3 regions of the Streptomyces sp. NPDC014733 genome follow, and region 1 is predicted to be linked to each of the others. Evidence: riboswitches for the same ligand, from Rfam matches in the RefSeq annotation. Region 1 holds a riboswitch; each other region holds the start of a gene.

Region 1 (9,968 bases):
CCGCCGTGACGACCACCGCGGCTCGGGCGCCGGCACCGGTTCCTTCGGCCGCCGTGACGACAAGCCGCGCTGGAAGCGCAACGGCTGACCTCGGCCGACGTGACGCCGTGACCCGGCGCCGCTGAACCACCCGCAGGGCCCGTACCGCACCCAAGTGCCGTACGGGCCCTGCGCGTTGCGGCACCGGACCCGCCACGGACGCCCCCGGCGCCGCCGCCGCGGAGCGCTCCGTGCGGCAATGCCTTCGGGCCGCGGGAGGGTGTCGGGCTATGCTGCTCGGTGCGGGCCATTAGCTCAATTGGCAGAGCAGTGGACTTTTAATCCATTGGTTCAGGGTTCGAGCCCCTGATGGCCCACCGGATGCGGCGCGTTGTGGCGCCGTCGCACGATGCGGAAGCGCCCCGCCCGGGGACCCCGGGCGGGGCGCTTCGGCTTTGCGCGCGGGGGTGCCCGCGTCAGGCCGGTGCGGACCGGACGGGGGAGAGCCCGGCCCGCACCGCGGACGCCCGCGGTGTCTCCCGGCCCGCCGCGGACGGGGAGGAGCGGGAGACGCCGGGCCCGTATGACCCGTCCGGCCCCTCTCGGCTCGCGTGCCGGGGGAGGGACGGAAAGCCTTGGGTGGCCGGAGGAGCGGCCGGGAGCACGGTCGGCCGCGGGCAGGTGAGGCGGGAAGAGGCCGGTGCGGATGGGGCGAGGCGGGCGGGTCCGCACGGAGGACCGGGAGCGGTGGGCGCGGCGGGCGCAGATGTCGCCGGCCGGCCGGCGATTGGCGCGCTACCTGCCCGCACTGCTGATCGTCGGCGGCCTCGTCTTCGAGTTCGTCACCCCCGCCCGCTACACCGCCTCGCCGTTCTTCTCGGCGGCGCCGCTGGTCGCCGCGCCGCTGTACTCGCTGCGGAACACGGCGCTCACCGTCCTCGCGGCGGTGCTCGGCGCAGTGGCGGCGGCGCTCTACGCCAGTACCCGGGACACCGGCCTGGCCGCCACCGGGGTCTCCACCGTCTTCGTCGTCGCCCTCCTCGCCCTCGGCATCAACCGCGTCGTCCGCCTCTCCGACGCCCGGCTCGCCTCCGTACGCGATGTCTCCGAGGCGGCCCAGCGGGCGGTGCTGCCGACGCCGCCGGAGCGGATCGGGGGGCTGGCGGTCGCCGCCCGTTACGTGGGGGCGCAGGCCGACGCGCGGATCGGCGGGGACCTGTACGCGGTGCAGGAGACGCCGCACGGGGTCCGGCTGATCGTCGGCGACGTGCGGGGGAAGGGGCTGGAGGCGGTCGAGGCGGCGGTGATCGTCATCGGGGCGTTCCGGGAGGCGGCGGAGCAGGAGGCGACGCTGGAGGCGGTGGCCGGGCGGCTGGAGCGGGCGCTCCAGCGGGAGGGGCGGCGGCGCGAGGGCCTCGACCAGTACGAGGGGTTCACCACGGCCGTGCTCGCGGAGATCCCGTCCGGGGAGCGCGCCGTGCTGCGCGTCCTGAACCGGGGGCATCCGCCACCGCTGCTGCTCACCCCGGACGGCGGGCTGCGGACACTGGTGCCCGCGGTGCACGCGCTGCCGCTGGGGATGAGCGAGGTGGCCGGGTGGCCGGACCGCGCGGACGAGCTGTTCTACCCCGCCGGTTCGCTCCTGCTGCTGTTCACCGACGGGCTGACCGAGGCGCGCGACCGGGCGGGGGAGTTCTACGACCCGGTGGCCCGGCTGCGCGGCCGGGTCTTCTCCGGGCCCGACCGGCTGCTGGACACGCTGGTCACCGAGGTCGCCGCGCACACGGGCGGGGCGGGCACGGACGACATGGCGCTGCTGGCGGTGCAGCGGCCGTTGGAGGAGTAGGGCCGGAGCACGGGGGAGTGACGGGGCGCGCGGAGCGCGGGCACGCGCCGGGCGCGCGGGGAGCCCGGGGCCGCCCCGGCACGCGGGGCGCGCGGCCGGCTCCCGCGCGCCGGTACGGCCCCGTGGGCGGAGACCTCTACGCCACCCAGTGGAGGCTCTGGCCGTGTGCCCCCGTCAGGGCCACCGGGCGGTCGTCCAGCGCGAGGGTCAGCAGCTGTTCCCGGTGGCCCGGGGTGAGGCGGCCGGCGGCCGGGGCGGGGAGCCACGGGGTGACGGAGTGGTGTTCCTGGGAGATCCAGTGGCCGCCGCCCGGCCGCCCGGCGAGCAGCGCGCGCACCCGGTCGGCGAACCGCTCCCGGTGCGCGGGCGGCAGATACGGCAGTACCGAGGTGTGAAAGACGACGAGTGTGGCGTCCGCCGGGACCCGCGCCGCCAGCGCCGGCAACTCCTCGACCAGGTCGCCGCGGACGATCTCGGGCCGCGGCGCCGCCCGTACCGCGTCCACCGCCGCCGTCAGCCGCTGTGCCCGCTCCGGGGTGCCCGGCCACACCAGGGACCGTAGCCAGCGCAGCGCCTCGGGGTCGTCCACCGGGTCGAGCGGCGTGAGGTCGATGCCGCCGCGCCACACGATCTCCGGGAGCCGCGCGGGCGTCGCCGCATCCGCCGCGGCCACCCGGTCCTCCCGTCCGACGCGGCACCGGAAGGTGACCGGGCTGTCCGGGGCGCCGAGGACGTGCGCCTCCGGGGACGTGTCCGGCCCGGGGGCCCCTGGGGCGGCGTCCGGCTCGTACGCGTACCGGTAGCGGTCCGGGTGGAGGCAGAGACCGGCCGAGGTGCCGACCTCCAGGAGGGCCAACGGGCCGCGGAGGCGGGCCAGGAGAGGCAGCAAGGTGGCGCAGCGGCCCGGCTCGTTGGTCTGGGTGGAGCGGCTCATGACGACCGCACGGACCTCGTCCCAGTGCCGGATCGTCCACTCGCGCCAGCGGCCGTACGCCGGCTCACCGCGCGGGCCCTGCTCGGCGTGCGGGCCGTCGAGGTGGCGGACGGCCGCCAGCAGGAGGTTGGGCTGCTGCTTGTTGCCCACCGGGAGGGACGCGGCGAGGAGTTCGCACAGCTCCGGGTCCTGCCCGATCCGTGCCGTCAGCTCCTCGTGGGCCGCGCAGCGGCCCCGCGCCTCCCTCCAGGAGAAGTCCCGGTAGCGCGCTGCCAGGGCCTGTGCGTTGTTGACGAAGTCGACGACCATGATCAGACGCTACTGCCCTCACGGAGCGTGAGGAGTGCGCACCCCTCCGCATAACAAGTGATGCACAATCATCCGCAGGCCGTTTCGTGAAGGGTGATCAACTCGACCGGTTTGCACGGACGTTGCCCCGAAAAGTCTTGGCCAAGAGCCGTCGTCGTACGGAGGGGATTCGCGGGATCGCTTGGAAATCGGCCGCGATCTCTATTACTGTCCGATAACGGAGCGCGGTCGTCCCAGCCGTCGCAGAGGCGGCACCGTGCCCCCACGCCGAATCCCGTACGCGCTCTTCAGGTATGCCGGGCACCCAGGCACACCGGTGGTCACTTCCCGCTACGGCGTCTCCCCGCACGCCGATGCGTCGATATTTCGTGAACTGCCGTGACGTGTCCTGTCTTTGCCGCGGTGTCCCGAGCGGCGCCGAGGGAACCGGGGAACCACCTCCATGGGGTGAATCGGACGCCTCGGCCAGAGGCCGCCCGTAGGAGACCTTCCTGCTCCGAACCCGTCAGCTAACCCGGTAGGCGCGAAGGAAGGAAAGGAGTGCGCCCCCGTGGCGTCCAACAGGCTTGCCCCCGAGGCTCCGTCCGCCCACCCCCTCCCCCAGGATCTGCCGGATTCCCTGACCGATACGGCCACCTTCGCTCCGGGCGCGTTCGCCCCGGAGGGCCCCGGCCCGTACGGTGTCGCGGACGACGGTCCCGGCGAGTGGAACCCGACCGAGGAGTCCGTGCGGTCCGTCCGCGGCCGGCACCGCGTCGGGAAGCAGCGCTCCGCGCTGGCCCGCAGCGGCACGGTCCTCGGCGTCGGGGTGATCGCGGCGGTCGGCGCCGGCGGCATGGCGACCGCCGAGGACAAGCCGCCGGTCCCGATCTCCATGCCGGACATCGGCGCCCTCGCCTCCGACGTCACCGGAGCGCTGCCGGCCGCCGAATCGCTGCCCGGCATCGGGCCGTTGCTCGGCTCCGACGACGCGTCCGGCCCGGCCACCACCGCGGCGCCGCTCTCGTCCGCCGGCCTCACCGCCGAGGACGGGCAGGGCACGGGCGCCGGGGAGGCGCTGCGCAGCCGCATCCTCCAGCAGGCCGACACCCAGCAGGAGGCCGGTGAGCGCGACGCCCGGGAGGCCGCCGAACACCGCGCGCTCGCCCGCGCGGAGCAGACCGCCGCGAGCGACCACAAGGAGGCGGTGGCCGACGCGAAGGCGGAGCGCGCCGAGGCCGCGCGCAAGGAGGCGGCCGCCAAGGCGAAGCGCGAGGCCGAGGCCCGCGCGAAGGCCGAGGCCGCGCGCCTGGCCGAGCTGGCCAAGAGCTATCTGCTGCCGGTCACCTCGTACACCCTCACCGCCGGCTTCGGCCAGGCCGGTGACCGCTGGGCCGCCGACCACACGGGCCAGGACTTCGCCGCCCCCACGGGCACGCCCGTCAAGGCCGTCCACTCCGGCACCATCACCCAGGCGGGCTGGGCCGGTGCGTACGGCTACCGCATCGTCCTCACCCTCGACGACGGTACGGAGCTGTGGTTCTGCCACCTCTCGTCGATGGTGAAGACCGGCGGCAAGGTCTCCACCGGCGAGGTCATCGGCCGCGTCGGCGCCACCGGGAACGTCACCGGCCCCCATCTCCACCTGGAGGTCCGTCCCGGTGGCGGCGGCCCGATCGACCCGATGCCGTGGCTGCGGGCCCGGGGTCTGAACGTCTGAGCCCGCTGCGGCCCTGAGGGGAGTCCGGGGCTCGCGTCCGGGGCGCGCGTGAGGACGTCGCGCGCCGGGCCGGGCTCCGGGCCACCACCGCGCGCCGGGCTCCGGGCCGCCCGCGCGGATGGGCTGCCAGGTGTGCCGGGGCCGGTACACCCGGATGCCGCGGCCCGGAAATGCCGCCGCCGCGCGGTGTGTTGAATGACGGCATGACCACACGTAAGCCTCTCGGCTCGCTCTCCGTCTCCCCGCTCTGCCTCGGCGGCAACGTTTTCGGCTGGTCCACCGACGAGGCCGAGTCGTTCGCGGTGCTCGACGCGTACGTCGCCGGCGGCGGCAACTTCATCGACACCGCCGACGCCTACTCGGCCTGGGTTCCCGGCAACGAGGGCGGCGAGTCCGAGACCGTCATCGGCAACTGGCTCGCCGCCCGCGGCAACCGCGACGACGTCGTCATCGCCACCAAGGTCGGTGCCCTCCCCGGCCTCAAGGGCCTCTCCGCCGCCACGATCAAGAAGGCCGTCGAGGGTTCGCTGCGCCGCCTGCGCACCGACCACATCGACCTCTACTACACCCACTACGACGACGAGTCGCTGGAGGTCGGCGAGTTCCTGACCGTCCTCGACGACCTCGTCCGGGCCGGCAAGGTCCGTGAGATCGCCGCCTCCAACATCTCGGCCGCCCGCCTGGAGGAGGCGCTGTCCTTCTCCGAGCGCGAGGGCCTGGCCCGCTACGTCGCCCTCCAGCCGCAGTACAACCTGGTCTCCCGCGACACCTACGAGGGCGAACTGGCCGAGGTCGCCGCCCGCCACGACGTGGGCGCCGTCCCGTACTACGGGCTCGCCTCCGGCTTCCTGACCGGCAAGTACCGTCCCGGCACGGACGTCGACAGCGTCCGCTCCGGCAAGGCAGCCGCCCACCTCGCCACCGACCGCGGCGTCCGCGTCCTGACCGCCCTGGACGCCGTCGCCACAGCACACGGCGCGGAGGTGGCCACCGTCGCTCTCGCCTGGCTCGCCGCCCGCCCCACGGTCACCGCCCCCATCGCCAGCGCCCGCACCACCGCCCAGCTCCCGGCCCTCCTGGCCGTCCAGGACCTCCGGCTCACCGCCGAGGAACAGAAGCTGCTGGACGAGGCTTCGGCGTAGGAAGGGGCGAACGGCCGGTCCGCCCCTGGGGCCGTGCGCCGGGGCGGACCGGCCGGACGCGAGCGGACAGGAGAGATCCGTGGGGAGACGCGTAGGGAGACGCGTGAGGAGGGGAGCTGCCTGTGGACGGGGGCGGGGCGGGCGTGCGGTGCCGCTCCGTGGCTGGTCCCGGCTTTGTCCCGGCTTTGTCCTGGAGAGGCCTTGGGCTGGTGGTGGGGTTGGTGCGGCTCCGTACCCGGTCGTCGGCCGGTTGCCCGGCCCTGGCCGGCGGCGGGTTGCCCGGTGGTGGGCTGTCCGGCGGCGGACCGCCCGATGCTGAACCGCCCGGCGGGGGGCGTCCGGCGGCGGACCGCCCGGCCCCGCCCGGCCTGCCGAGGTCACCCGCGTCGGTCCGCCACCGCCCACGACGCCAGCGCCATGCCACCGGCCACCGCGAACACCGACGGCCAGGCCCCGATCTTCTTCGCCAGCGGATGCGACCCGGCGAACGCCGCCACATACGCCCCGCCCAGCGCCGCCGCGGCCTTCCCGCCGGCCTTCTCCTGCCACCCCTTGGCCGCCACCGCCCCGGCAACCGCCAACGCCACCCCACCCAGGGGCCGCTTCTTCGTCCACCGGGCCACGGCGTAACCACCCACGAGGCCGGTCGCTGCCACTGCTGCTGTCGGAATGCCTGCCATTGCCATCACTCATGCCTCTCGTTCACGGGTTGAGAAACGTCCCGCTGCTGGACCTTACGCCCGTCCCAGTGGGCCTGACGGTGCTGCCCGGTGCGCTACGACATACGGGAGAGCGCCGCTTACATGGACGGTGCAAATCCGTTGAGCACCGTGGAGGTTGTGCCGCGCCGGGCGGGCAACTTGAGCTACCGATTTGGTGCCCCCGACGGGGCAGGCAGAGGCAGATGTGGCGCTGCGCACATCGCTCGTAGACGCGTGCCATTCCCCTGGCAGCTGGGCAAGATCGACTCATGGCGAAGGCGAAGTCAGCACCCATTTGTTTTGGCGCCCCTGCTGGGATATCCGAGGGGCAGTGGTTCGAGGGGCACGCAGAACTGTGCGAAGCCGGGGTGCATCGTGCCTTGGGTAGGGGAATCGCGGGAACCGCTTCGGGGGGCGTAGATTCTATTGTCCTCTCCGGCGGATATGTGGACGACGTCTACGGTGAAGAAGAGATCATCTATACCGGAGAAGGGGGCAGGGATAGGGACACGGGGCGCCTCTATGCGGACCAGAGCATGGAAAGTTCAGGGAACGCCGGATTGCTGCTCAATGAGGTACGCGGCAACTCAGTCCGTGTCATTCGTGGTCTGAAGATTAGAGGGAAGAAGAGGCGCAAGGCGACTGGTGGGTATGAGTACTGCGGCTTGTTCCGGGTGGCCGACCACTGGATGACCGTCGGGAAAGAAGGCTTTCTCGTCTGTCAGTTCAAGCTGGTGAAGTTGGCGCCTGGCGAGGTACCCAAGCCGAAGCCGATGGCGCTGCCGCAGTTCACCGACACCCCTGTGGAAGAGCAGGTGCGTCGCGCTGTGGAGTATCAACGTCTGGTGCGAGATTCTAAGGTGGTGCATGCCGTAAAGGAAATGTACGGCAATACGTGCCAAATGTGCGAGACGCGCCTCCAGGTGTCCCCCGGAGGTGAGGCGTATAGCGAGGCTGCGCATATCCGGGCGTTGGGTAAGCCGCATAACGGCCCAGACGTGCTGGAAAATGTGCTCTGCCTGTGCGCTAACTGCCATGCACTGTTTGACCGGGGTGCGCTTCAGCTATCCGATCACCTTGATGTGCTCGACGGGCTGACCCGGAATATCAAAGGGAAGCTGAAGAAGGTCCGGGAGCATGAAATAAAGGTGGAGTTTGTGCGCCAGCATCGACAGCGTTGGGGTGATCGATTCAGTACGCCCACTGATCGTTAAAAATCACGCGCCCCTACTCCCCCCGCCGGAACATCAGGTCGTGCACCACGTGTCCCTTGTCCAGGCCCTGGCCCTCGAACTTGGTGAGGGGGCGGAAGGCCGGGCGGGGGGCGTAGTCGGGGTAGAGGTTGTGGAGGGTGGGTTCGGCGGTGAGGACTTCGAGCATCTGCTCGGCGTAGGGCTCCCAGTCGGTGGCGCAGTGGACGAGGGCGCCGGGGGCGAGGCGGGTGGTGGCCAGGCCGATGAACTCCGGCTGGATGAGGCGGCGCTTGTGGTGGCGCTTCTTCGGCCAGGGGTCGGGGAAGAAGACGCGCAGGCCGGCCAGGGAGCCGGGGGCGAGCATCTCGCGCAGCAGGATGATCGCGTCGCCGTTGACCACGCGGATGTTGGTCAGGCCGTTCCGCTCGGCGAGGGCGAGGAGGTTGCCCTGGCCTGGGGTGTGGACGTCGCAGGCGAGGATGCCGGTGTCCGGGTCGGCCGCGGCCATCTGCGCGGTGGCCTCGCCCATGCCGAAGCCGATCTCCAGGACGACCGGGCGGCCGTCGAAGAACGTGTCGAGGTCGATCCGGGAGAGCCCGTCGATGTCCCGCCCCCACACCGGCCACAGGCGGCGCAGCGCGGCGGCCTGGCTCGGCGAGACGCGGCTGCGGCGGGGCTGGAAGGAACGGATCCGGCGTTCGTGGTGGTCACCGGCCGGATCGGCGGCGGGCCCGCTCCCGTCGGGGAACATCGGGCCGTCGCGGCGGATCCGCGTCGCGCCGGACGCCTGGGCGCCGCCGGGCTCCGGGGCGCCGTCGTGCGTGTGGCCGTCGTGCACAGCGCCGTCGGCCGGGGTGCCGTCCGCGCGGGACGGGGCGGCGCCTTCCGGGACGCTGGTTTCCTGGCTGCCGGACTCGGGGGTGCGGGGGTTCTCGGACACAGTGCGGAGATTCTACGGGCCGCGGGTGGTCGGGCGCGTTCCTGAGGGGGCGGTGATCGGCCGGCGAGGGGCGGTGGCGGGGCGCTGCCCGGCCGGGCTCCGGACCCGGCTTGTCCCGGGCCGGCCGCCCCCGCCCCGTACCGCCGCGCACGTCTCCCCACACGCCTTCCCCACACGCCCCACACACGGGGCCCGCACCGCCCATATTCCGTGGGGCGCCCGGGCTCCGGGGCGGTTGGCGCGCTGTGCAGTGGGCTGCATACGATGCGTGGCCGCCACAACGAACAAACCAGGGGGTCGGTCGGAATGACGCAGGAGCAGGGGAACGGGGCTCATCCGCAGGGAGAGCCACCGGGCTCCGGGTCGGGCCGGCCCGACGGTGCGGTTCAGGGGCCGGGGCAGGAGGGCGCCGCCCCCGCCGCCCCGGGCGCACCGGGTACCCCGCCCGAGGGCGCACCGGGCACCCCGCCTGCGCCCGTGCCGCCGGCGGGCGCCGCCCCCGCCGCCCCCGGAGCCCCCGAAGCTCCCCGGCCGGGGCCGGAGCAGCCCGCCCCCGCGCGCCCCGCCGGGACCATGAAGCTCGCCGCCGTCCAGCCGCCCGCGGCCCCGCCGCAGGGCCCGGACCAGCAGGCCCCGGCGCACCCCGCCGGAACGATGCAGCTCTCCACGGGCAAGCCCCCCGCGCCCGGCGCGCCGGTGCCGCCGCAGGGACAGCCCGGCGGCCCGCAGCCCCCCGCGCCCCAGGGACACCCGGGAACGCCGCCGCCCCCGGGGCCGTACGGTGCGCCGCAGGGCGGGCCCGGTCCGCAGCCCGGCGCGCCCGGACCGTACGCCCCCGGACAGGCCGCCCCCGGTGCGTACGGTCAGCAGCCCGGCGCGCCCGGGATGTACCCGCCGCCCGGCGGGCCGATGGCTCCCGGTCAGGGCGGTGCGGGTTTCCCGCCGCCCGGCGGGCCGCAGGGGTTCGGGCAGCCGCCGCAGGGCGGAGCGCCGTTCGGGCAGGGCCCCGGCGGGATACCGGGGGCGCCGGTGCCGCCGGGCGGGCAGCGGCGCGGGGTGCCGGTGGCCGTGATCCTCGCGATCGTCCTCGTACTCGTGCTGGCCCTCGGCACCGGCGGGTACTTCCTGCTGAGGGGTTCCTCCGGTGACGGGGCGGAGCAGAAGCCGCCGCTGTCCATGGCGCAGATGTGGAACGTCGATCTGAAGAAGAGCGACAACCCGCCCG
Region 2 (9,968 bases), on a different contig from region 1:
GACGGTGAGCGCCACCGCCGGGCGGTCGTTGCCCCGCCGGGTGGCGAACCCGCTGGGGCCGCTCTTGGCCCGCGGTGTACCGAAACCGGAGCTGAGACCGCCGCCGCCCCCGCTGCCGCCGGAGCGCATACCGCCCATCGTCGCGGACGGGGTCGCCGGGCCGGTGCGCCGCCAGTCGACGAACGACGCGGGGATCTCCTCCAGGAACCGCGACGGCGGGTTGTACGACGGCTGTCCCCAGGCGCTGCGCATCGTGGAGCGGGTGAGGTAGAGGCGCTCGCGGGCGCGGGTGATGCCGACGTAGGCGAGGCGGCGCTCCTCCTCCAGCTCCTTGGTCTGGCCGAGGGCGCGCATGTGCGGGAAGACGCCGTCCTCCATGCCGGTGAGGAAGACGACCGGGAACTCCAGCCCCTTGGCGGTGTGCAGGGTCATGAGCGTGACGACGCCGCTGCCGTCCTCGTCCTCGTCGGGGATCTGGTCGGAGTCGGCGACCAGTGCGACCTGCTCCAGGAAGTCGGCGAGCGTGCCACCGGATACGGGCTCCTCCGCATCGGCGTCCGCGCCCTCCGCGGCGGGGCCGGCCACGCGGTCCTGCTCGAACTCCAGGGCCACGGCGGCGAGTTCCTGGAGGTTCTCGATCCGGGTCTCGTCCTGCGGGTCGGTGGAGGACTGCAGCTCGGCCAGGTATCCGGTGCGCTCCAGGACCGCTTCGAGGACGGTGGCCGGTCCGGCGCCGGACTCGACGATGGTGCGCAGCTCTTCCATCAGGGTGTTGAAGCGCCGGACGGCGTTGGCGGAGCGGGCGGCCATGCCGTACGCCTCGTCGACGCGGCGCAGCGCCTGGGGGAAGCTGATCTTCTCGCGGAGTGCCAGGGCGTCGATCATCGCCTCGGCGCGGTCACCGATGCCGCGCTTGGGGACATTGAGGATCCGGCGGAGCGGGACGGTGTCCTCCGGGTTGGCGAGCACCCGCAGGTACGCGAGGATGTCGCGGACCTCCTTGCGCTCGTAGAAGCGGACGCCGCCGACGACCTTGTAGGGCAGTCCGACGCGGATGAGGATTTCCTCGAAGACGCGGGACTGGGCGTTGGTGCGGTAGAAGATCGCGACGTCTCCGGCGCGGGCGTCCTTCGCGTCGGTGAGGCGGTCGATCTCCTCGGCGACGAACTGGGCCTCGTCGTGCTCGGTGTCGGCGACGTACCCCGTGATGCGGGGGCCCTCGCCGGCTTCGGTCCAGAGGTTCTTGGGGCGGCGGTTCTCGTTCCGCTCGATGACGGCGTTGGCGGCGGAGAGGATGGTCTGGGTGGAGCGGTAGTTCTGCTCCAGCAGGATCGTCGTGGCGTCCGGGTAGTCCTCCTCGAACTGGAGGATGTTGCGGATCGTGGCGCCGCGGAAGGCGTAGATCGACTGGTCGGCGTCGCCGACGACGCACAGCTCGGCGGCGGATTCGGCCGGACCGACCAGCTCGCGCACGAGGGTGTACTGCGCGTGGTTGGTGTCCTGGTACTCGTCGACCATGACGTGGCGGAAGCGGCGGCGGTAGTGGGCCGCGACGTCCGGGAACGCCTGGAGGAGGTTGACGGTCGTCATGATGATGTCGTCGAAGTCCAGGGCGTTGGCCTCGCGCAGCCGCGCCTGGTAGAGCGCGTACGCCTGGGCCAGCGTCTTCTCGAAGCCGTCGGCCGCCTGTCCGGCGAAGGTCTCCTCGTCGATGAGCTCGTTCTTGAGGTTGGAGACCTTGGCGCTGAAGGACTTGGGCGGGAACCGCTTGGGGTCGAGATCGAGATCGCGGCAGACCAGGGCCATCAGGCGCTTGGAGTCGGCGGCGTCGTAGATCGAGAACGACGAGGTGAAGCCGAGGTGCTTGGACTCGCGGCGCAGGATGCGGACGCAGGCGCTGTGGAAGGTGGAGACCCACATGGCGTTGGCCCGGGGGCCGACCAGCTCCTCGACGCGCTCCTTCATCTCACCGGCGGCCTTGTTGGTGAAGGTGATCGCGAGGATCTGGCCGGGGTGGACGCCGCGGGCGGCGAGCAGGTGCGCGATGCGGTGGGTGAGCACCCGGGTCTTGCCGGAACCGGCTCCGGCGACGATCAGCAGCGGGCCGCCGGAGTGCACCACGGCGGCCTTCTGGGCGTCGTTGAGCCCTTCCAGGAGCGTGGCCGGGTCGACCGCGGGGCGGGCGGCGCCGTCGCGGTAGTGCGCGTCCCGGGGTACGGGGGCGTCGAACTTCCCGCTGAAGAGGTCGTGCGGGACCTCCTCCGGGGCCGGGCCGTGCTCGTCCTCGGGGGGCGGCGGGGGCTCCTCGTCCTTGGGGGCGAGGTCCGCCAGGAAGCTGTCGTCAAAGAGGCTGCTCATCGCCCACCGAGTCTAGGCCGCCCCACTGACAGTCGGGGCCGGAGCCGGGGAAAGGCCGGAAGTCCGGGGCGTTCCGCTCCGCGTCGCCCCGGGAACCCGGCATTCCACGCAGAAGCCTCGCCCTGCCCACACGAACGTCACCTCATGCACACAGGCCACGAAAAGGTTTCGGGCAAATCGAACATCTGCCTTCACAGGAGCCACACGAGTTGGCTAGGTTCACGCTCGGGCTGCCCGCATCCCGTGGACGACAGCGTCCGCACGGGCCGCCTCCGCCGAGTCCGGCCCTGCCCCACGGCACCCGGAGCCGGGGACCCATCAGCACCACCGGGGTGAATCGGTCGGTACGGCCGCGCGCGTGCGCACGTACGGACCGTAGGGCAAGCCTTCCGTCTGCGACACCGCCCGAACCCGACAGCTAACCCGGTAGGCGGTCCACGGAAGGAGTCGTCGGCCTTGCCGTCGCACCGCAAGCCGCGTACCCGCGTCCTCATCTCGCCCGGCAGCCGCCGGACGGCCGCCGGCCTGACGACCGCGGCCCTCGCCACGGTCACCCTGCTCTCGCAGTCTGCCGAGGCGTCCCCCCGCTCCCCGAAGCCGACCGTCGAAGAGGTCAAGAAGAAGGTCGACACCCTCTACCGCCAGGCCGAGGTCGCGACCCAGAAGTACAACGCCGTCAAGGAGCGCGTCGACGCGCGGCGGTCCGAGGTCAGCGACCTCCAGGACGCCGCGGCGCGCCGCACCGGCAAGCTCAACGAGGCCCGCCGGGAGCTGGGCACCTTCGCCGCCGCGCAGTACCGCAGCGGCGGGGTGAGCACCACCGCGCAGCTGATGTTCTCCAAGGACCCGCAGCAGTTCGCCGACCGCAGCCATCTGATGGAGCGGCTGACCGGGCGGCAGCAGCAGGCCGTCGACGCCTACCAGGAGCAACAGGCCGCCGCCGCCCACCAGCGGGCCGAGGCGACCCGCAGCCTGGACCGCCTCCAGGAGTCGCGGTCCGAGCTGGCCGGCTCCAAGCGGACGGTCCAGGGCAAGCTGGCCGAGGCCCGCCAGCTGCTCTCCGAGCTGACCGCCCAGGAGAAGGCGCGGCTGGCGGAGCTGGAGCGCCAGAAGGAGGAGGCGGCCCGCCGCAAGGCCGAGGAGGAGGAGCGCAAGCAGCACGAGCAGCCCGGCGGCGGCGCGGACACCGGCTCCCCCGGTACGGGCACGACCGACCCGGGCCAGGGCGGCGGCCCGGCCGACGGCTCGTACCGCACCAAGGCCGAGAAGGCGCTCGCGTTCGCCCGCGCCCAGATGGGCAAGCCGTACGTCTGGGGCGCCACCGGCCCCAACTCCTACGACTGCTCCGGGCTGACGCAGGCCGCGTGGAAGGCGGCCGGGGTGAGCCTGCCGCGTACGACGTGGGACCAGGTCAAGGTCGGCCAGCGCGTCGCCACCAAGGACCTCGCCCCCGGTGACCTGGTGTTCTTCTACAACGACATCAGCCACGTCGGGATGTACATCGGCGACGGCAAGATGATCCACGCCCCGAAGCCGGGCGCCAGCGTCCGCATCGAGTCGATCTACTACATGCCGATCTACGGCAGCGTCCGCCCCGCGTGACGCCCCTCGGGGAGGCCGTCGCACCGCGCGCCTCCCCGGTTGCACGGCTCCGGCCCGGTCCCTCGGTGAGGGGCCGGGCCGGAGGCGTACGCGGAGTGTGCCGGGGGCGCGGGGGATGCGGCCGCGCGCCCCGGTCGGGCTCAGGTCCAGAGCACCGCGATGAAGATGTTGACCATGGTGAGCAGGCCGACCGTGCCGAACAGCGGCTTGGCGATGCTCTCCTCGTCCCGCTTGACGTAGACCAGCCCCAGGATGACGACCAGGACGGCCAGCTTGACGCCGATCTTGATGTTGTCGACGGAGCTGCCCTGGGCCTGGTTCAGGCCGACCAGCGCGACGCCGGTGACCAGCATCGTCAGCGCACCGTGCAGCATCGCCGGCACGAACCGGGCGGTGCCCGCGCCCATCGCCTTCATCTGCGTGAGAAAGCCCCCCAGCAGGGAGGCGATACCAATGATGTGCAGACCGACGAAGACATTGATTACTACGTCCATACGACGGATCGTAACGGTCTCCCCCATAACACCTTCGGGGGGCCTCGTCGCGGCTGTTCCTGGCCTGTTCGTGGCCTGTCCGCGCCGTGGGGCCGGTTCTAGGCTGCGGCGCATGGAGCTGGGGAACGGCAAGGGCGCCGGTTCAGGGGGCTCGGTGGGCATCGCCGACCGGGCCGGTCTCGTACGGGTCATCGAGGTCTGGGCACACGGGTGGGCGCGGGCCCGCACCCACCCGGCGCCGCGGGCGGTCCCGGGCGGCTTCCGCATCGAGCTGGGATCTCCGCGGGACGCCGTGCGGTACATCGTCCCGGCCCCCGACCCCGGGGCGCTGCGCGACCTGGCCCGTACGGTGGCGGCGCCGCACACCTGGCTCAAGATCTTCGCGCCCCGTGCCGAGGTCGCGCCGCTGCTCTCCGACGCCTGGCGCCTCCACGGGCCGCAGTACCTCATGACGGCCCCGCCGCCACCGTCCGACCAGGTCACGCCCGCTCCGCCCGGCTACCGCCTCGACACCGAGGAGTGCGACGGGATCCTGGACGTACGGGTGTGGGCCACGGGCGACGCGGCCGGCGTACCCGCCGCGAGCGGCCGGACCGCGCTCACCGGCGGCACGGGCGGCGCCCCGGTCTCCGCCGTCTACGACATGATCACCACCGAACCGGCACACCGCCGCCGGGGCCTGGGCCGCCTGGTGATGACGACGCTCGGCGTCCACGCCGCCCGGCGGGGCGCCACCGAGGGCGTACTCGTCGCCACCCCCTCCGGCCGGGAGCTGTACACCGCCCTGGGCTGGTGCCTGCGCTCCCCGGTGACGGAGATGGTCTGCGAGGGGTGAGGGGCGTGGGGCGCGGGAGGCTCACGGGGCGTGGGCGGTCCGCGGGGCGCGGGCGGCGGGGCGGCACGGCAGGCCCGGGTGCGCGGCGCGGGCGCTCCGCGGGCCCGGTGCGTCAGCTCCGGACCTGGTGGCTCAGCCAGCGGAAGATCTCGGGGACCTGTTCGCGCCACACCGCGCTCGTGTGACCACCGGCGTCCTTGCCGATGTGCTGCACGGTCACCGTGGTGGGGCGCCGGGCCTCCCGCTGCAGTCCGAGACCGGCTTCGTAGCCGTCGCCGGAGGCGCCGGAGAGGAAGAGCGCGGTGCGCGGCGGGCGGCCGGCCAGGTTGGCCTCCCGCAGCTCGTGCAGCGGGTTGCTCTCGATCCGCAGCTTCGGGTCCTTGCCGGCGAGCGAGGTGGCCTCGCCCGCCGGGTCGTTGTACCCGGACATGCCGACCGCCGCGTGGTAGCGGTCGGGGTGGGCCAGCGCGAGCCGGGTCGCGCAGTGCGCCCCGGCGGAGTAACCGGCCAGCGCCCAGGAATCGGCGCGGTCCTCGGCCCGGAAGGTGTCGATGATCATCTGGCGTACGTCGACGGTCAGCCAGCTGTCGGCGTTGACCTTCCCGGGGATGTTGACGCAGCCCGTGTCGGCGCCCTGGTAGATGTTGGTACGCGGTGCGACCAGGATGAACGGCTTGATCTCCCCGCGCTCCATCAGCGGTTGCAGCTGCCGGCCGGCCGCCAGCGTGCCCAGCCAGGACTTGGCCGAGCCGGGATAGCCGGGCAGCAGCTCGACCACCGGGAACTTCTTGGTCCGGTACGCCGGGTCGTGGTACTGCGGCGGCAGCCAGACATACACCTCACCGCTGACACCGGAGATACGGCCCTGGAGCTCCGTCACCTGCACACCGGGGCCGACCACCGGATCGTCCGCGGGGCGGAACGCCTGGGCCCGGCGCGGCTCGGCGGAGATCTGGCGGCCGCCCAGCCCGTCGGGCCCGAGATCGTGGGCCGCCTCGATGTGGCTCCCGGTGCCGAGCAGGTCGTCCCAGGTGTCGTAGAGGTTGTTGGCGTTGTTGACCAGTACGAAGACCAGGGTGATGGCGGTGGCCTGGGCGAACAGCAGCATCGCCAGACGGACGGCGCCGCGTACCGGACGCGGCCCGGCTATCCGGCTCCACAGCGCCAGCGGCAGGACGATCGCGACGACCAGCAGCAGAAGCGAGGTGAGGAAGAAGGGCGTGCCCGTCAGGCTCATCGGGATCTCGCTTCCAGGACATGTACGACGTGTACGCGATCGACGGGGTGGTGGCCGCGCCGACGGCAGCGAGCCTTTCCGCGCCGTTAGACGGCGTTCCACGACGTCCTGGTTGCCCCTCTTCGCGAGCTTCTTTCCTCCTGTCGCCGGACGGATCTCCGGAGCGGCACCCGGGCCCCGGCCCCGGTGGGCCGGGATCGCCCTCCTCGGCGGGCCTGGCGCCCCTCCGGCGTGCTCCGGGGCGGCCCGGCCCGGAGCACGGCCCCGTGTCAGACCAGGCGGCGGGCGGCGGCCCAGCGGGTCAGTTCGTGGCGGTTGGAGAGCTGGAGCTTGCGCAGCACCGCGGAGACATGCGACTCCACCGTCTTGACGGAGATGAAGAGCTGCTTGGCGATCTCCTTGTACGCATAGCCGCGGGCGATCAGCCGCAGGACCTCGCGCTCCCGCTGGGTGAGGCGGTCCAGGTCCTCGTCCACCGGCGGGGCGTCCGTCGAGGCGAACGCGTCGAGGACGAACCCGGCCAGCCGGGGGGAGAACACCGCGTCGCCGTCGGCCACCCGGAAGATCGCGTCGATCAGGTCCTTACCGGTGATCGTCTTGGTGACGTAGCCGCGGGCGCCGCCCCGGATGACGCCGATGACGTCCTCGGCCGCATCGGAGACCGACAGCGCCAGGAAACGGACCGGCCGCTCCGGGTCGGCCATCTGCGTCACGCTGCGGCGCAGCACCTCCACACCGCCGCCACCGGGCAGATGGACGTCCAGGAGCACGACCTCGGGACGGGTGGCGGTGATGACCGTGATCGCCTGGTCGACATCGGCCGCCTCGCCGACCACCTCGACACCGGTCCGCTCCGTCACCCCGATCTCCGCCTGGACGCCGGTACGGAACATCCGGTGGTCGTCGACGAGCACCACCCGTACGGTGCGCTGCTCCTCGCCCGCCCCGTCACCGACCGGGGAGCCGTCCACCGGCCCCAGCGTCGCGGGCCCGTCGGGTGCCGTGGCGGCGTCGGGGGCCGGTGTGCCGGTGCCGACCGGTGTGCTCAGGGGGGCGTCGCCGCCGCTCGTGCCCTGCTGTGCGCCGTCGCTGTTCATCTCTTCCGTCCGTCCCTCGTGGTCTGCGTCGTCATCATCGCGCGGTGCGGCGGGCCGTGTCGCCGCCGCGGCGTATGCGGCGCCCGGTGGGCGCGGTGCCGGTCATGGGGGTGCCGGTCATGGGGGTGCCGGTCATATGGGTGCCGGTCGCCCGGGTGCTCGTCGGGGCGTTCGCGGGGAGGGCGTTGGGGGCGGCCGTGGTGGCGGGGAGGGACGGGGCGTGGGGCGAGCCGGGGGACGGCGTCATTCGGCGCGCTCCATCTCCAGCTCGACCTCGGTGCCGCCGCCGGGCACGGACCGCAGCCGGGCGGTGCCGCCGTTGCGTTCCATCCGGCCGATGATGGACTCGCGGACGCCCATCCGGTCGTCGGGGACGGCGTCCAGATCGAAGCCCGGCCCCCGGTCGCGTACCGAGACGAAGACCGTGCGGCCCTCCACCTCCGCGAAGACCTGCACCGGCCCGCCGTCGCCGCCGTACTTCGCGGCATTGACCATCGCCTCGCGGGCGGCCTTCATCTGCGCGCCCAGCGCCTCGTCCAGCGGGCAGTCGCCGACGACCACGACCTCGATCGGTACGCCGTGGTGGTCCTCCACCTCGGCCGCCGCCTGACGCACCGCGTCGGCGAGGGTCGCCGGCTCCTCGCCCTCCTCCTGGGTGCGGCCCTCGGGCCGGTACAGCCAGGCCCGCAGCTCCCGCTCCTGGGCGCGGGCGAGCCGGGCGACCTCGCGGGAGTCGTCGGCGCTGCGCTGGATGAGGGTGAGGGTGTGCAGTACGGAGTCGTGGACGTGGGCGGCCACCTCGGCCCGCTCCTGGGCGCGGATGCGCATCAGCCGCTCCTCGGAGAGGTCCTGTATCAGGCGGACGAGATAGGGGCCGACGAGCAGGGCGATACCGACGACGACGGCGAGCGCGGCCTGGAGCACCGAGCTGAGGTGACCCACCGAGCCCTGGAGCACGACGATGCCGGTCACTCCGACGCAGACGAGCACCACCCCGGCCGCACCGCGCAGCGCCGGGAGGACGCCCTTGCGGCGGCCCAGCTCCAGCCACTGTGCGCGGCGGGCGTTGTCGGCCTGCCGCCAGACGAGGGCGACACCCGCGGCTATCAGCAGCACCGGCCACAGATAGCCGCTGCCGAGGCCCAACTGGAACCGGGAGGCGACGAAGGCGGACCCGGCCAGCAGCGCGATCAACGCGATGACCTGGCCCGTGTCCGGTCTGCGGAACCCGGCGCGGCGGGCCCCGTCGGCCGTGGCCCGGCGGTCCTCCACCCCGCCGACGCCGAGCGGGACGAAGAACCAGAACGCGGCGTAGAGCAGCGCGCCCATGCCTTCGGCGAGGAACAGCGCGACGAAGACGACCCGGACCCAGGAGACGGGGAGTCCCAGATGCCCCGCGAGTCCGCGCGCGACGCCGCCGAGCAACCGCCCGTCGGCGCTGCGGTAGAGCTTGCGCACGGGCGGCTCGTCGGATTCCTGCGCGGACGCGTGGTGCGCTCCGGCGCGGGGCGGGGCTGTGGTCATGCACTGATCGTCACACGCGGCGGGCCGGGGGACATCAGGGTGGACCCTGACTCGGTCCCTGAGATTTACGGATGCCGCCGACGGCATCCTGCGCCGGTGCGGGTGCCGTGCGACCGCGCCTCGGCGGTCCCGGCGCGGGCGGGCGCGGGGTTCAGCTCGCGTCCCCGCTCTTGCGGAAGCCGTCCTTCACCTTGGAGAAGAGGTCGCTGAACCTGGCCCAGTCGGCGCTCGGCGCGGAGACGTAGATCGCGTACTCCTTCTCTCCCTCACGGCCGAACCCGAGGTCGATGCCGTGGTACTCCCGCACCTTTCCCTGGAAGGTGAACTCCCAGATGGCGGCCGGGTCGTTCTGGTACATCGTGTCCTGCAGCCGCTTGCGCGAGTAGCTCGGATACTGCTTCTGCAGGTCCGCCTCGACCTGCTTGAAGTGCGCCACCTGGTCGCCGGAGGAGAAGTCCAGCACGCTGATCGTCAGCTGGGCCAGCGAGGCCTGGGAGATGTAGACGATCTGCCGGCCGCCGTCCTTCACCTGCCGCGTCCAGCCGTCCGGCACCGGGTAGGAGACCCCGAGCTGCCGCTCCTCGACACGGTGCATACCGTCCGGGGTGCGCGGGGGCGGCCCGATGGGGTGCTCGGACACGGGAGGCTGTGCGGGGGTGCTGCTCTTCGCCGGTTGCCCCAAGCCGCCGCCCGTCCCGTGGAGCGCGTACCAGGCGCCGCCCGCGCCGCCGCCGGTCGCCAGCACGCCGAGCGCACACCAGAGGGCGACCCGTCCGCGCCGCTTACGGGGCGGTGGGGTCAGCGCGACCGGGCCCGTCTCG
Region 3 (9,968 bases), on a different contig from region 1:
GCCCAGCTGGAGCGCGAGTGGCTGGACCGCCTCGCGACGGTCAGCGGCCGCGCCGACGAACTGTGCCGCTACGCCGTCCTGTTCGGTGACCCGCAGCTGGCGCTGACCGCCGTGGGGCGTGTTCTGGACATCACGCCCGAGGAGGTGCAGGCCGTCGCGCAGGCCCGGCTGCGCCCCGACAACCGCGCGGTGCTCGTGTACGAGCCGACCGCCGCCGACGACACCGCCGACAACGACGAGGAGGCGGACCGGTGAGCGACGCCACCACCCGCGAGGACCTGGCCATGAGCGAGATGACCTTCCACCCGCAGCCCCGGGGCGGGGCACCCAGGCCGTGGGCCTTCCCGGCGCCCGAGCGCGGCGCGCTGCCCAACGGCCTGACGGTGCTGCGCAGCCACCGCCCCGGCCAGCAGGTCGTCGCCGTCGAGGTCGACATCGTCGCGCCGCTGGAGACCGAGCCGGAGGGCCTGGACGGCGTCGCCACGATCATGGCGCGGGCGTTGTCGGAGGGCACCGACCGGCACGACGCCGAGGAGTTCGCCGCCGAGCTGGAGCGCTGCGGCGCCACGTTGGACGCGCACGCCGACCACCCCGGTGTCCGCGTCTCCCTGGAGGTCCCGGCCTCCCGGCTGTCGCGCGCGCTGGGGTTGCTCGCCGACGCGCTGCGCGCCCCCGCCTTCCCCGAGAGCGAGGTGGAGCGCCTGGTGCGCAACCGCCTCGACGAGATCCCGCACGAGCTGGCCAACCCGGGGCGCCGCGCCGCGATGGCGCTGTCCAAGGAGCTGTTCCCCGCGTCGTCGCGGATGTCGCGGCCCCGGCAGGGCACCGAGGAGACCGTCGGTCGCATCGACGCGGCGGCCGTCCGGGCGTTCTACGCCGCGCATGTGCGGCCCGCGGCGGCCACCGTCGTGATCGTCGGTGACTTCACCGGCATCGACGTGGACGCGGCGCTCGCCGACACGCTGGGTGCCTGGCAGGGGTCGCCCGCCGAGCCGGTCGCCGTCTCACCGATCACCGCGGACGACACCGGCCGTGTCGTGATCGTCGACCGCCCCGGCGCGGTGCAGACGCAGCTGCTCATCGGGCGGATCGGCGCCGACCGCCACGACCGCCAGTGGCCCGCGCAGGTCCTCGGCACGTACTGCCTGGGCGGCACCCTGACGTCGCGTCTGGACCGGGTGCTGCGTGAGGAGAAGGGCTACACCTACGGGGTGCGGGCCTTCGGCCAGGTGCTGCGGTCGTCGGCGCCGGACGCGCCCGGCGGGCCCACCGGCGCCTCGATGCTGGCGATCAGCGGCTCGGTCGACACCGAGTCCACCGGCCCGGCCCTCGACGACCTGTGGAAGGTGCTGCGCACCCTCGCGGCGGAGGGGCTGACCGACGCCGAGCGGGACGTCGCGGTGCAGAACCTCGTCGGCGTCGCGCCGCTGAAGTACGAGACGGCGGCAGCGGTCGCGGGCACCCTCGCCGACCAGGTGGAGCAGCATCTTCCGGACGACTACCAGGCGCAGCTGTACGCGCGGCTGGCCGAGACCGGCACGGTCGAGGCGACCGCCGCCGTGGTCAGCGCGTTCCCGGCCGACCGGCTGGTGACGGTGCTGGTCGGTGACGCGGCGCAGATCGCCGAGCCGGTCCGGGCACTGGGCATCGGTGAGGTGACGGTCGTCAGCGGCTGACGAACCGTGGGGCGGCGGCCCCGGCCGGGCCGTTCCGACAGCCCGGCAGAGCCGGACGAAAGGGGATCCCGAGGGGGAAGAAACGCCCTCGGGATCCCCTTTGTGCTGAGGAACGTCGGATTCCGGTTCCGTGGATCCGGTGTGGCGTAACGCACAATATGGCGTTTCTGTTTGCCGATTGAAAGTTGCCGCGATTAGCGTCATGCGCGCTGTCCGTCAGCAGCACGCCGCAACCGCGGCACCGGACAGCCATCGCCGAGTCCCCGTACGGCGCGAGCCAGGGGAGCCGGGGACCCACATGTCCCCTGGGGTGAATCGGGTGCCTCTCCGGAGGAACCCGTAGGAGACCTTCCTGCTCCGAACCCGTCAGCTAACCCGGTAGGCGAGAAGGAAGGAAAGGACCAGCCAGCACATGGCGTTCACCCGTGCCACCGGGAAGCACCGCCGTCCGAGCCGCAGCGCCCGGACGACCCGCAACATCGCCGGCATCGCCGGTCTCGCCGCCACCGGCGTCGTCGCCTCCGTCTCCTCCCCTGCGATGGCCGCCACCTCCGGCGCCGCGCACGACACGGGGCTGCAGCGGGCCGTCGTCCTCGGTGACGAACTCGCCGAGCGCGTCCAGGCCCAGGCCGATGCGCAGCAGGCCGTCGCCGAGACGGCCGAGGCCAAGGCGAAGGCCGAGGCCGACGCGGTGAAGCAGGCCCAGGCCGCCAAGGCTGCGGCCGACAAGCGGCACGAGGACGAGGTCCGCGCCGCCCGCGAGGAGGAGCGCAAGCGCCTCAACGCCTTCGTCGCCCCGATCGCCGGCTCGTACGTCTCCACCGCCTACAAGGCGTCCAGCGGACTGTGGTCCTCCGGCACCCACACCGGTATCGACTTCCATGCCGCCACCGGCACCACCGTGCACGCCGTCGGTGCGGGCACCGTCGTCGAGGCCGGCTGGGGCGGTGCCTACGGCAACAACGTCGTCATCAAGATGAACGACGGCACGTACACCCAGTACGGCCACCTGTCGCAGATCGGTGTCTCGGTCGGCCAGCAGGTGATGCCCGGTCAGCAGATCGCGCTGTCCGGCGCGACCGGCAACGTCACCGGCCCGCACCTGCACTTCGAGGCCCGCACCGGCCCGGACTACGGCTCGGACATCGACCCGATCGCCTACCTGCGGGCGCACGGCGTCAACGTCTGACCCCGCACCCCCCGGAGCCCCGGACCGCCCTCACAGGGTGTCCGGGGCTCCGCCGTGTCCGGTGCCGTCCGGCGGATGGCCGGATTTCCCGCGGCCGGGGAACGCACTCCCCAAAAGATTTCCATGAATGTGTGAAGGCGGTAAAGGGGCCGTCACCGTCGAATAGAGTCGCGGAAAAGGCGCCGTGCACCGGCGTTTTCCGGGGAGGACGGTGGAGGTGCCCGCGATGACGCAAGGCGAGATTTCCGTGCAGCGTATCTCCACGGCGATTCGCGACGACATCGTTTCCGGTGCGCTGATTCCCGGCAGCCGCCTCGTCGAGGACATTCTGGCCACCCGGTACGGCGTCTCCCGGGTGCCGGTCCGTGAGGCGTTACGGACCCTCCAGTCGGAAGGGTTCGTCACCGCGCGTCGCCACGCGGGCGCCTGCGTCGCCGCGCCCACCGCCCAGGAGGCCGCCGATCTCCTGGACCTGCGGGCCCTCCTGGAGCCGATGGGCGCCGCCCGCGCGGCGGCCCGCCGCACCGACGCGCAGCTGAAGGTCCTGCGGGGCGTGGTGCGGCTCGGCAGGGAGCGCGCCCGCCGTGAATGCCCGGGTGACCTGCCCCGGCTGGACGGCTGGTTCCACGAGACGCTGGCGCTGGCGGCGGGCAATCCGGGGCTGACCGCGCTGCTGACCCAGGTGCGGCGGAAGATCGAGTGGATGTATGTCGTCGAGCGTCCGGCGCGGTACGCGGAGACCTGGGACGACCACGGCGCGGTGCTGGACGCGGTGGCCCGTGGCGACGCGGAGGCGGCACGGGCCACGATGGCCTCGCACGTGGCGCGGTCGCTGCCGGCCTACCGCCCGCGGCACCGGCAGGCCGCGGCGCGCCCCGTGGCACGCCCCGTCGGCAGGGGGCGCGTGCGTTCTTCCTAGGGGCGCGGTATACGGGATGCCCGACGCATGGCGGGATCCTTTCGGCCTCGTACGGAAAATTGTGGAATCGGGTTCCGATAAAACACGCCATCCGGGAATTGCCGCACCTGTGGGGCGGCGCATTCCACTGTTCGGGCGTGCGGTGCCGAAGGGGCGGGGAATTACGGGCGGGGGAGCGGGCCGCCGTGGTGCGCGGTGCGCGGCGTTCCGTCGCCGGGAAGGCGAAAGGCCCCGCCGCGGTGACCGGTTCCGGTCGTGGCGGCGGGGCCTTTCCCCGGCTGCGGGGAGGCGGGGGCGTCCCGGTTCAGACGGTCTCCGGCAGCTCGTCGAGCCCCTCGGCGACCAGCTTCGCCAGACGCTCCAGCGCGGCCTCGGCGCCCTCGGCGTCCGAGGCGAGCACGATCTCTTCGCCGCCCTGGGCGCCCAGGCCCAGCACCGCGAGCATCGAGGCCGCGTTGACGGGGTTGCCGTCGGCCTTGGCGATCGTCACGGGAACGCCGGCGGCGGTGGCCGCACGGACGAAGATCGAGGCGGGACGGGCGTGCAGCCCCTCGGCCCAACCGACATTGACGCGGCGCTCAGCCATGGTGTTGCCCTTCAAGTCGTCACAGTTGTCTAGACCAGTCTCTCATGAGGTCCCCGGTGCCCCGGAAGTCCCACCTCCGGTGTTCCGCACCACGTCCGGCCCGGTTGACGCTGCCCGGCCACCACCGTTCGCCCACCCGCGGCCCGCCTCGCGCCCGGCCGCGCGCGCACCGGGCCGGTTGTCGGTGCCCGGTCGTACGCTGTCCGCATGCAGCAGCCGCCGGATCACGCGTACCCGAGTCACTGGGAAGCCGATGTGGTGCTGCGCGACGGCGGCACCGCCCGGATCCGCCCGATCACCCCGGACGACGCCGAGCGCCTGGTCTCCTTCTACGAACAGGTCTCGGACGAGTCGAAGTACTACCGCTTCTTCGCTCCCTACCCCCGTCTCTCCGACCGCGACGTGCACCGCTTCACCCACCACGACTACGTCGACCGGGTCGGCCTCGCCGCCACCGTGGGCGGCGAGTTCATCGCCACCGTCCGCTACGACCGGATCGACCACCGTGGCCTGCCGGCCAAGGACCCGGGGGACGATCAGGCGGAGGTCGCCTTCCTGGTGCAGGACGCCCACCAGGGCCGCGGCGTCGCCTCCGCGCTGCTGGAGCACATCGCCGCCGTCGCCCGCGAGCGCGGCATCCGCCGGTTCGCCGCCGAGGTGCTGCCCGCCAACACCAAGATGATCAAGGTGTTCACGGACGCCGGGTACACCCAGCAGCGCACCTTCGAGGACGGCGTCGTCCGGCTGGAATTCGATCTCGAACCGACCGAGCAGTCCATGGCCGTGATGCGCGGCCGCGAGCAGCGCGCCGAGGCCCGCTCCATGCAGCGCCTCCTCGCCCCCGGCTCGGTCGCCGTCATCGGCACCGGTCGCGCCCCCGGCGGCGTCGGCCGCACCGCGCTGCGCCATCTCCTCGACTCCGGCTTCACCGGCCGCGTCCACGCCGTCAACCACGCCTTCCCCGAGGGGATGGACCGCCTCGACCCCGAGGGCGTGCCCGCAGTCTGCTCCCTGCGGGAGGTCGACGGCCCGGTCGACCTCGCGGTCATCGCCGTCCCCGCCGACCACGTCCCCGAGGTGATCGACGACTGCGGGGAACACGGTGTCCAGGGCGTCCTGGTGCTCTCCTCCGGATACGCCGAGGCCGGCACCGAGGGGCGTGAACGCCAGCGTGCCCTGCTGCGCCGCACCCGCTCGTACGGCATGCGGCTGATCGGTCCGAACGCCTTCGGCCTGATCAACGCCGCCCCCGGCGTCCGGCTGAACGCCTCCTTCGCCCCGGTGATGCCCGCCACCGGCCGCATCGGGCTCTTCACCCAGTCCGGCGCGATCGGCATCGCCCTGCTCAGCGGGTTGCACGAACGCGGCCCCGGGGACGGCTCGCCCGCCGGGATCTCCACCTTCGTCTCCGCCGGCAACCGTGCCGACGCCTCCGGCAACGACCTGCTCCAGTACTGGTACGACGATCCGGACACCGACGTCGCGATCCTCTACCTCGAATCCATCGGCAACCCCCGCAAGTTCACCCGCCTCGCCCGCCGCACCGCCGCCGTCAAGCCGGTCGTCGTCGCCAAGGGCGCCCGCCACCACGGCACCGCGCCCCTGGGCCACACCGTCCCCACCGTCCGCATCCCGGACAGCACCGTCGCCGCCCTGATGCGGCAGGCCGGGGTCATCCGCGTCGACACCGTCACCGAACTCCTCGACGCCGGGCTGCTGCTCGCCTCCCAGCCGCTCCCCACCGGCGCCCGCGTCGCCGTCCTCGGCAACTCCGAGGCGCTCTCCCTCCTCGCCTACGACGCCTGCCTGACCGAGGGCCTGCGCCCGCGGCGCCCCCGGGTGCTGCCCTCCGCCGCGACCCCGCACGACTTCCACACCGCCCTCGCCGAGGAGCTGGCGCGCGAGGGCTGTGACGCGGTCGTCGTCACCGCGATCCCCTGGGTGGCCGAGGGCGAGGCGACCACCCAGGGGGAGGCCGAGGAGCTGGCCACGGCGCTGCGCTCGGCCGCCGCCGCGGGCCCCGCCAAACCGGTCGCCGTCGCCCACCTGGCCATGGACGCGCTGGCCATGGCCCTGGCCGCGCCGGCCGTTCCGGGGACGGACGAGGCCGCGGCCCCGGGCGACGCCCCCGCGGCCCCGGCGCCCGCCACGGCGGCGGATTCCGCCCCTGCCGCCACGTACCCGTCCGCCCGCGTCCCGCTCCCGGCCTACCCCGCCGCCGAGCGCGCGGTCCGGGCCCTCGCCGAGGCCGTACGGTACGCCGCCTGGCGCCGGGAGGCCGCCGAGCCGGGCCGGGTACCCGCGTACGACGACATACAGGAGGCCGCGGCCGGTGCCGACATCGCGCGGCTGCTCGACCACCTCGACCCGCCCGCCGGCCGTTCCGTCCCGCTGCCCTCCGAGGACGCCGCCGCCCTGCTCGCCCGCTACGGCATCCCCACCGAGCCGTCGCTGCCCGCTCCCGGTCCGGACGCCGCCGTCCACGCCGCCGCCCGGCTCGGCTACCCCGTCGCCCTCAAGACGACCGCTCCCCACCTGCGCCACCGCAGCGACCTGGGCGGCATCCGCCTGGACATCGCCGACGAGGAGGATCTGCGCCGCGTCTACGGTGAGCTGACCGCGGCCCTCGGCACCCCGGAGGAGCTGGCGCCCGTGGTGCAGAAGATGGTGCCGCGCGGCGTCGACACCGTGGTCCGCGCCGCCATCGACCCCGCGGCCGGTGCCGTCCTCTCGTTCGGGCTGGCGGGCGCCCCCTCGCAGCTGCTGGGCGACATCGCGCACCGCCTCATCCCCGCGACCGACCGCGACGTCGACGCCCAGATCCGCTCGATCCGCGCCGCCCCGCTCCTCTTCGGCTGGCGCGGCTCCCAGCCGGTCGACACCGCCGCGCTGGCCGATGTGCTGTTGCGGGTCTCCCGGCTGGTCGACGACCACCCCGAGGTGGTGGGTGTCGATCTGGAGCCGGTCGTCGTCGCCCCGCACGGCCTGTCCGTCCTCGGGGCGTCCGTCCGCCTCGCCCGTCCGCCCGCCACCACCGACCTCGGCCCCCGCCGCCTGCCCGTCTACTGACCGCCCGCGCCGGACCCGCCCCGTACGCCGGCGGACCGGCTCGTCCCGGGCGGACTGCCGCCCCCTTGGGGCCCGTAAGATGGAGGACATGGCTAAGACCGGTACGACGACCCAGGGGCTGCGCGCGGCGATCGAGCGCAGCGGCTACTACCCGGCCCTCGTGGCCGAGGCGGTGCAGGCCGCCGTCGGCGGTGAGCCGGTCGCGGCGTACCTGGTGCACCAGGAGACGACCTTCGACGCCAACGAGGTCCGCCGCCATGTGACCGTCCTCGTCCTCACCGACACCCGCTTCATCGTCAGCCACACCGACGAGCAGGCCGCCGACGCCACCTCCCCGTCCCCGTACGCCACGACCTCCACCGAGTCGGTGAAGCTGGGGCGGATCTCCTCGGTGGTGCTCAGCCGCGTGGTGGCCAACCCGGAGTCGTACACCCCGGGCCAGCTGCCCCGCGAGGTCGTGCTCACCATCGGCTGGGGCGCCGTCGCCCGCCTCGACCTGGAGCCCGCGACCTGCGGCGACCCCAACTGCGAGGCGGACCACGGCTACACCGGTTCCTCCACCGCCGACGATCTCTCGCTGCGGGTCAGCGAGGCCGGTGACGGCCCCGACTCCGTCCGCGAGACGCTGACCTTCGCGCAGGCGCTCTCCGAGGCCACCGCGGCCACCACGAGCGCCCGCTGATGGGGTACACCGCCCCCGCCTGGCCGGAGCCCGAGCCGCTCGACCCGCTGACCGCCCCGCTGCCCCGTTACGGCACCGGTTCGCTCGCCGATCTGCTGCCCGCCGTCGTCGCAGGTCAGGGCGTTTCCGGCCCGCAGACGTCGATGGAGCTGGCGCCCGCCGACCGGGCCTGCGTCTTCCTCGTCGACGGTCTCGGCTGGGAGCTGCTGCGCGCCCACCCGGACGAGGCGCCGTTCCTGACGTCCCTCCTGGCGACCTCCGGCAACGGCACCGGCCGCCCGCTCACCGCCGGTTTCCCCTCCACCACCGCCACCTCACTCGCCTCCGTCGGCACCGGCCTGCCGCCGGGCGCCCACGGTCTGCCCGGCTACACCTGCGAGGACCCGTTCTCCGGCGCGCTGATGAACCAGCTGCGCTGGCAGCCGTGGACCGACCCGTACGCCTGGCAGCCGTACCCGACGGTGTTCCAGCTGGCCGACGCCGCGGGTGTGCACACCTGCCAGGTCTCCGCCCCCCACTTCGCGCAGACCCCGCTGACCAAGATCGCGCTGAGCGGCGGCACCTTCCACGGCCGCCTCAGCGGCGAGGAGCGGATGGATCTCGCCGCCGCCCAACTCGCCGCGGCCGACCGCTCGCTGGTCTACACGTACTACGCCGAGGTCGACGGCAACGGCCACCGCTACGGCGTCGACTCCGACGCCTGGCGCGGCCAGCTGATGTACGTCGACCGGCTCGCACAGCGCCTCGCCGAACAACTCCCGCCGCGCAGCGCCCTGTACATCACCGCTGACCACGGCATGATCGACATCCCCTTCGACCCGGAGTCGCGTATCGACTTCGACGAGGACTGGGAACTGCGCGCCGGCGTCCGCCTGCTGGGCGGCGAGGGCCGTGCCCGCCATGTCTACGCCCACCCGGGCGCCGCGGACGACGTTCTCGCCGTGTGGCGGGAGGTCGTCGGCGAGCAGATGTGGGTGGCGAGCCGTGACGAGGCCATCGCGGCGGGCTGGTTCGGGCCGCACATCGACGACCGGGTACGCGGCCGGATCGGCGATGTCGTCGCCGCCGCCCACGCCGACATGGTGATCATCGCGAGCGAGCGTGAGCCCGGTGAGTCGAAGATGGTCGGCATGCACGGGTCGATGACCCCCGTGGAGCAGCTCGTCCCGCTGCTGGAAGTCCGTACCTGACCTGCGAAGCCCCGTCCCCCCCGCGCCGTTCCACCGCGCCGCTCGTCCCTGTCCTGCCGTCGCGATTGCGCAGGGCCCGTCCTCCGGCGTGACCGGGCCGGTGTCCCTCCGGGGCGCCGGGCGGACCGGCGTGGAGCTTCGTTCCGGCATGCCGCCCACCGCACCCCGCCCGTCCGAAAGGTCCTCCTCTCCCGATGTCCGAACTGGTCTTTTTCTCCGGCACCATGGATTGCGGGAAGAGCACCCTGGCGCTCCAGATGGGCCACAACCGCTCGGCGCGCGGCCTGCAGGGCGTGATCTTCACCCGTGACGACCGGGCGGGCGCGGGCAAGCTCTCCTCACGGCTCGGCCTGGTGACTGACGCCGTCGAGGCAGCCCCGGACATGGACCTCTACGCCCATCTCGTCGGCGAGATGTCGAAGGGCGGCAAGGTCGACTACGTGATCGTGGACGAGGCGCAGTTCCTCCACCCCGAACAGATCGACCAACTCGCCCGCGTCGTCGACGACCTGGGGCTGGACGTCTTCGCGTTCGGTATCACCACCGACTTCCGCACCCGGCTCTTCCCCGGCTCGCAGCGGCTGATCGAGTTGGCCGACCGGATCGAGGCGCTCCAGGTCGAGGCGATGTGCTGGTGCGGCGCGCGCGCCACCCACA

The links. Region 1 has a riboswitch for cyclic di-AMP ahead of ACF1BH_RS28135 (M23 family metallopeptidase). Riboswitches for the same ligand answer to the same signal wherever they lie in the genome.
Region 2: another riboswitch for cyclic di-AMP. It lies ahead of ACF1BH_RS03200 (NlpC/P60 family protein); the one in region 1 lies ahead of ACF1BH_RS28135 (M23 family metallopeptidase).
Region 3: another riboswitch for cyclic di-AMP. It lies ahead of ACF1BH_RS05400 (M23 family metallopeptidase); the one in region 1 lies ahead of ACF1BH_RS28135 (M23 family metallopeptidase).

What each region holds. Positions count from the first base shown of each region.
Region 1 is NZ_JBIBYO010000017.1:91,722-101,689, forward strand. Features, by position in the region: partial or broken gene ACF1BH_RS28115 (RNA helicase) at 1-88, shown strand, start outside; tRNA gene ACF1BH_RS28120 (tRNA-Lys) at 284-356, shown strand; gene ACF1BH_RS28125 (PP2C family protein-serine/threonine phosphatase) at 686-1,825, shown strand; gene ACF1BH_RS28130 (DUF2332 domain-containing protein) at 1,962-3,068, opposite strand; cyclic di-AMP (ydaO/yuaA leader) riboswitch at 3,457-3,606, shown strand; gene ACF1BH_RS28135 (M23 family metallopeptidase) at 3,619-4,767, shown strand; gene ACF1BH_RS28140 (aldo/keto reductase) at 4,971-5,909, shown strand; gene ACF1BH_RS28145 (hypothetical protein) at 6,287-6,589, opposite strand; gene ACF1BH_RS28150 (YDG/SRA domain-containing protein) at 6,880-7,824, shown strand; gene trmB (tRNA (guanosine(46)-N7)-methyltransferase TrmB) at 7,838-8,743, opposite strand; gene ACF1BH_RS28160 (PQQ-binding-like beta-propeller repeat protein) at 9,317-9,968, shown strand, end outside.
Region 2 is NZ_JBIBYO010000001.1:718,325-728,292, forward strand. Features, by position in the region: gene pcrA (DNA helicase PcrA) at 1-2,358, opposite strand, end outside; cyclic di-AMP (ydaO/yuaA leader) riboswitch at 2,622-2,807, shown strand; gene ACF1BH_RS03200 (NlpC/P60 family protein) at 2,815-3,960, shown strand; gene ACF1BH_RS03205 (hypothetical protein) at 4,101-4,454, opposite strand; gene ACF1BH_RS03210 (GNAT family N-acetyltransferase) at 4,567-5,289, shown strand; gene ACF1BH_RS03215 (alpha/beta hydrolase) at 5,402-6,526, opposite strand; gene ACF1BH_RS03220 (LuxR C-terminal-related transcriptional regulator) at 6,796-7,623, opposite strand; gene ACF1BH_RS03225 (hypothetical protein) at 7,658-7,870, opposite strand; gene ACF1BH_RS03230 (PspC domain-containing protein) at 7,867-9,147, opposite strand; gene ACF1BH_RS03235 (serine/threonine-protein kinase) at 9,299-9,968, opposite strand, start outside.
Region 3 is NZ_JBIBYO010000002.1:108,283-118,250, forward strand. Features, by position in the region: gene ACF1BH_RS05390 (M16 family metallopeptidase) at 1-255, shown strand, start outside; gene ACF1BH_RS05395 (M16 family metallopeptidase) at 294-1,676, shown strand; cyclic di-AMP (ydaO/yuaA leader) riboswitch at 1,920-2,076, shown strand; gene ACF1BH_RS05400 (M23 family metallopeptidase) at 2,089-2,865, shown strand; gene ACF1BH_RS05405 (GntR family transcriptional regulator) at 3,092-3,784, shown strand; gene ACF1BH_RS05410 (HPr family phosphocarrier protein) at 4,089-4,370, opposite strand; gene ACF1BH_RS05415 (GNAT family N-acetyltransferase) at 4,578-7,439, shown strand; gene ACF1BH_RS05420 (DUF5998 family protein) at 7,528-8,121, shown strand; gene ACF1BH_RS05425 (alkaline phosphatase family protein) at 8,121-9,311, shown strand; gene ACF1BH_RS05430 (thymidine kinase) at 9,506-9,968, shown strand, end outside.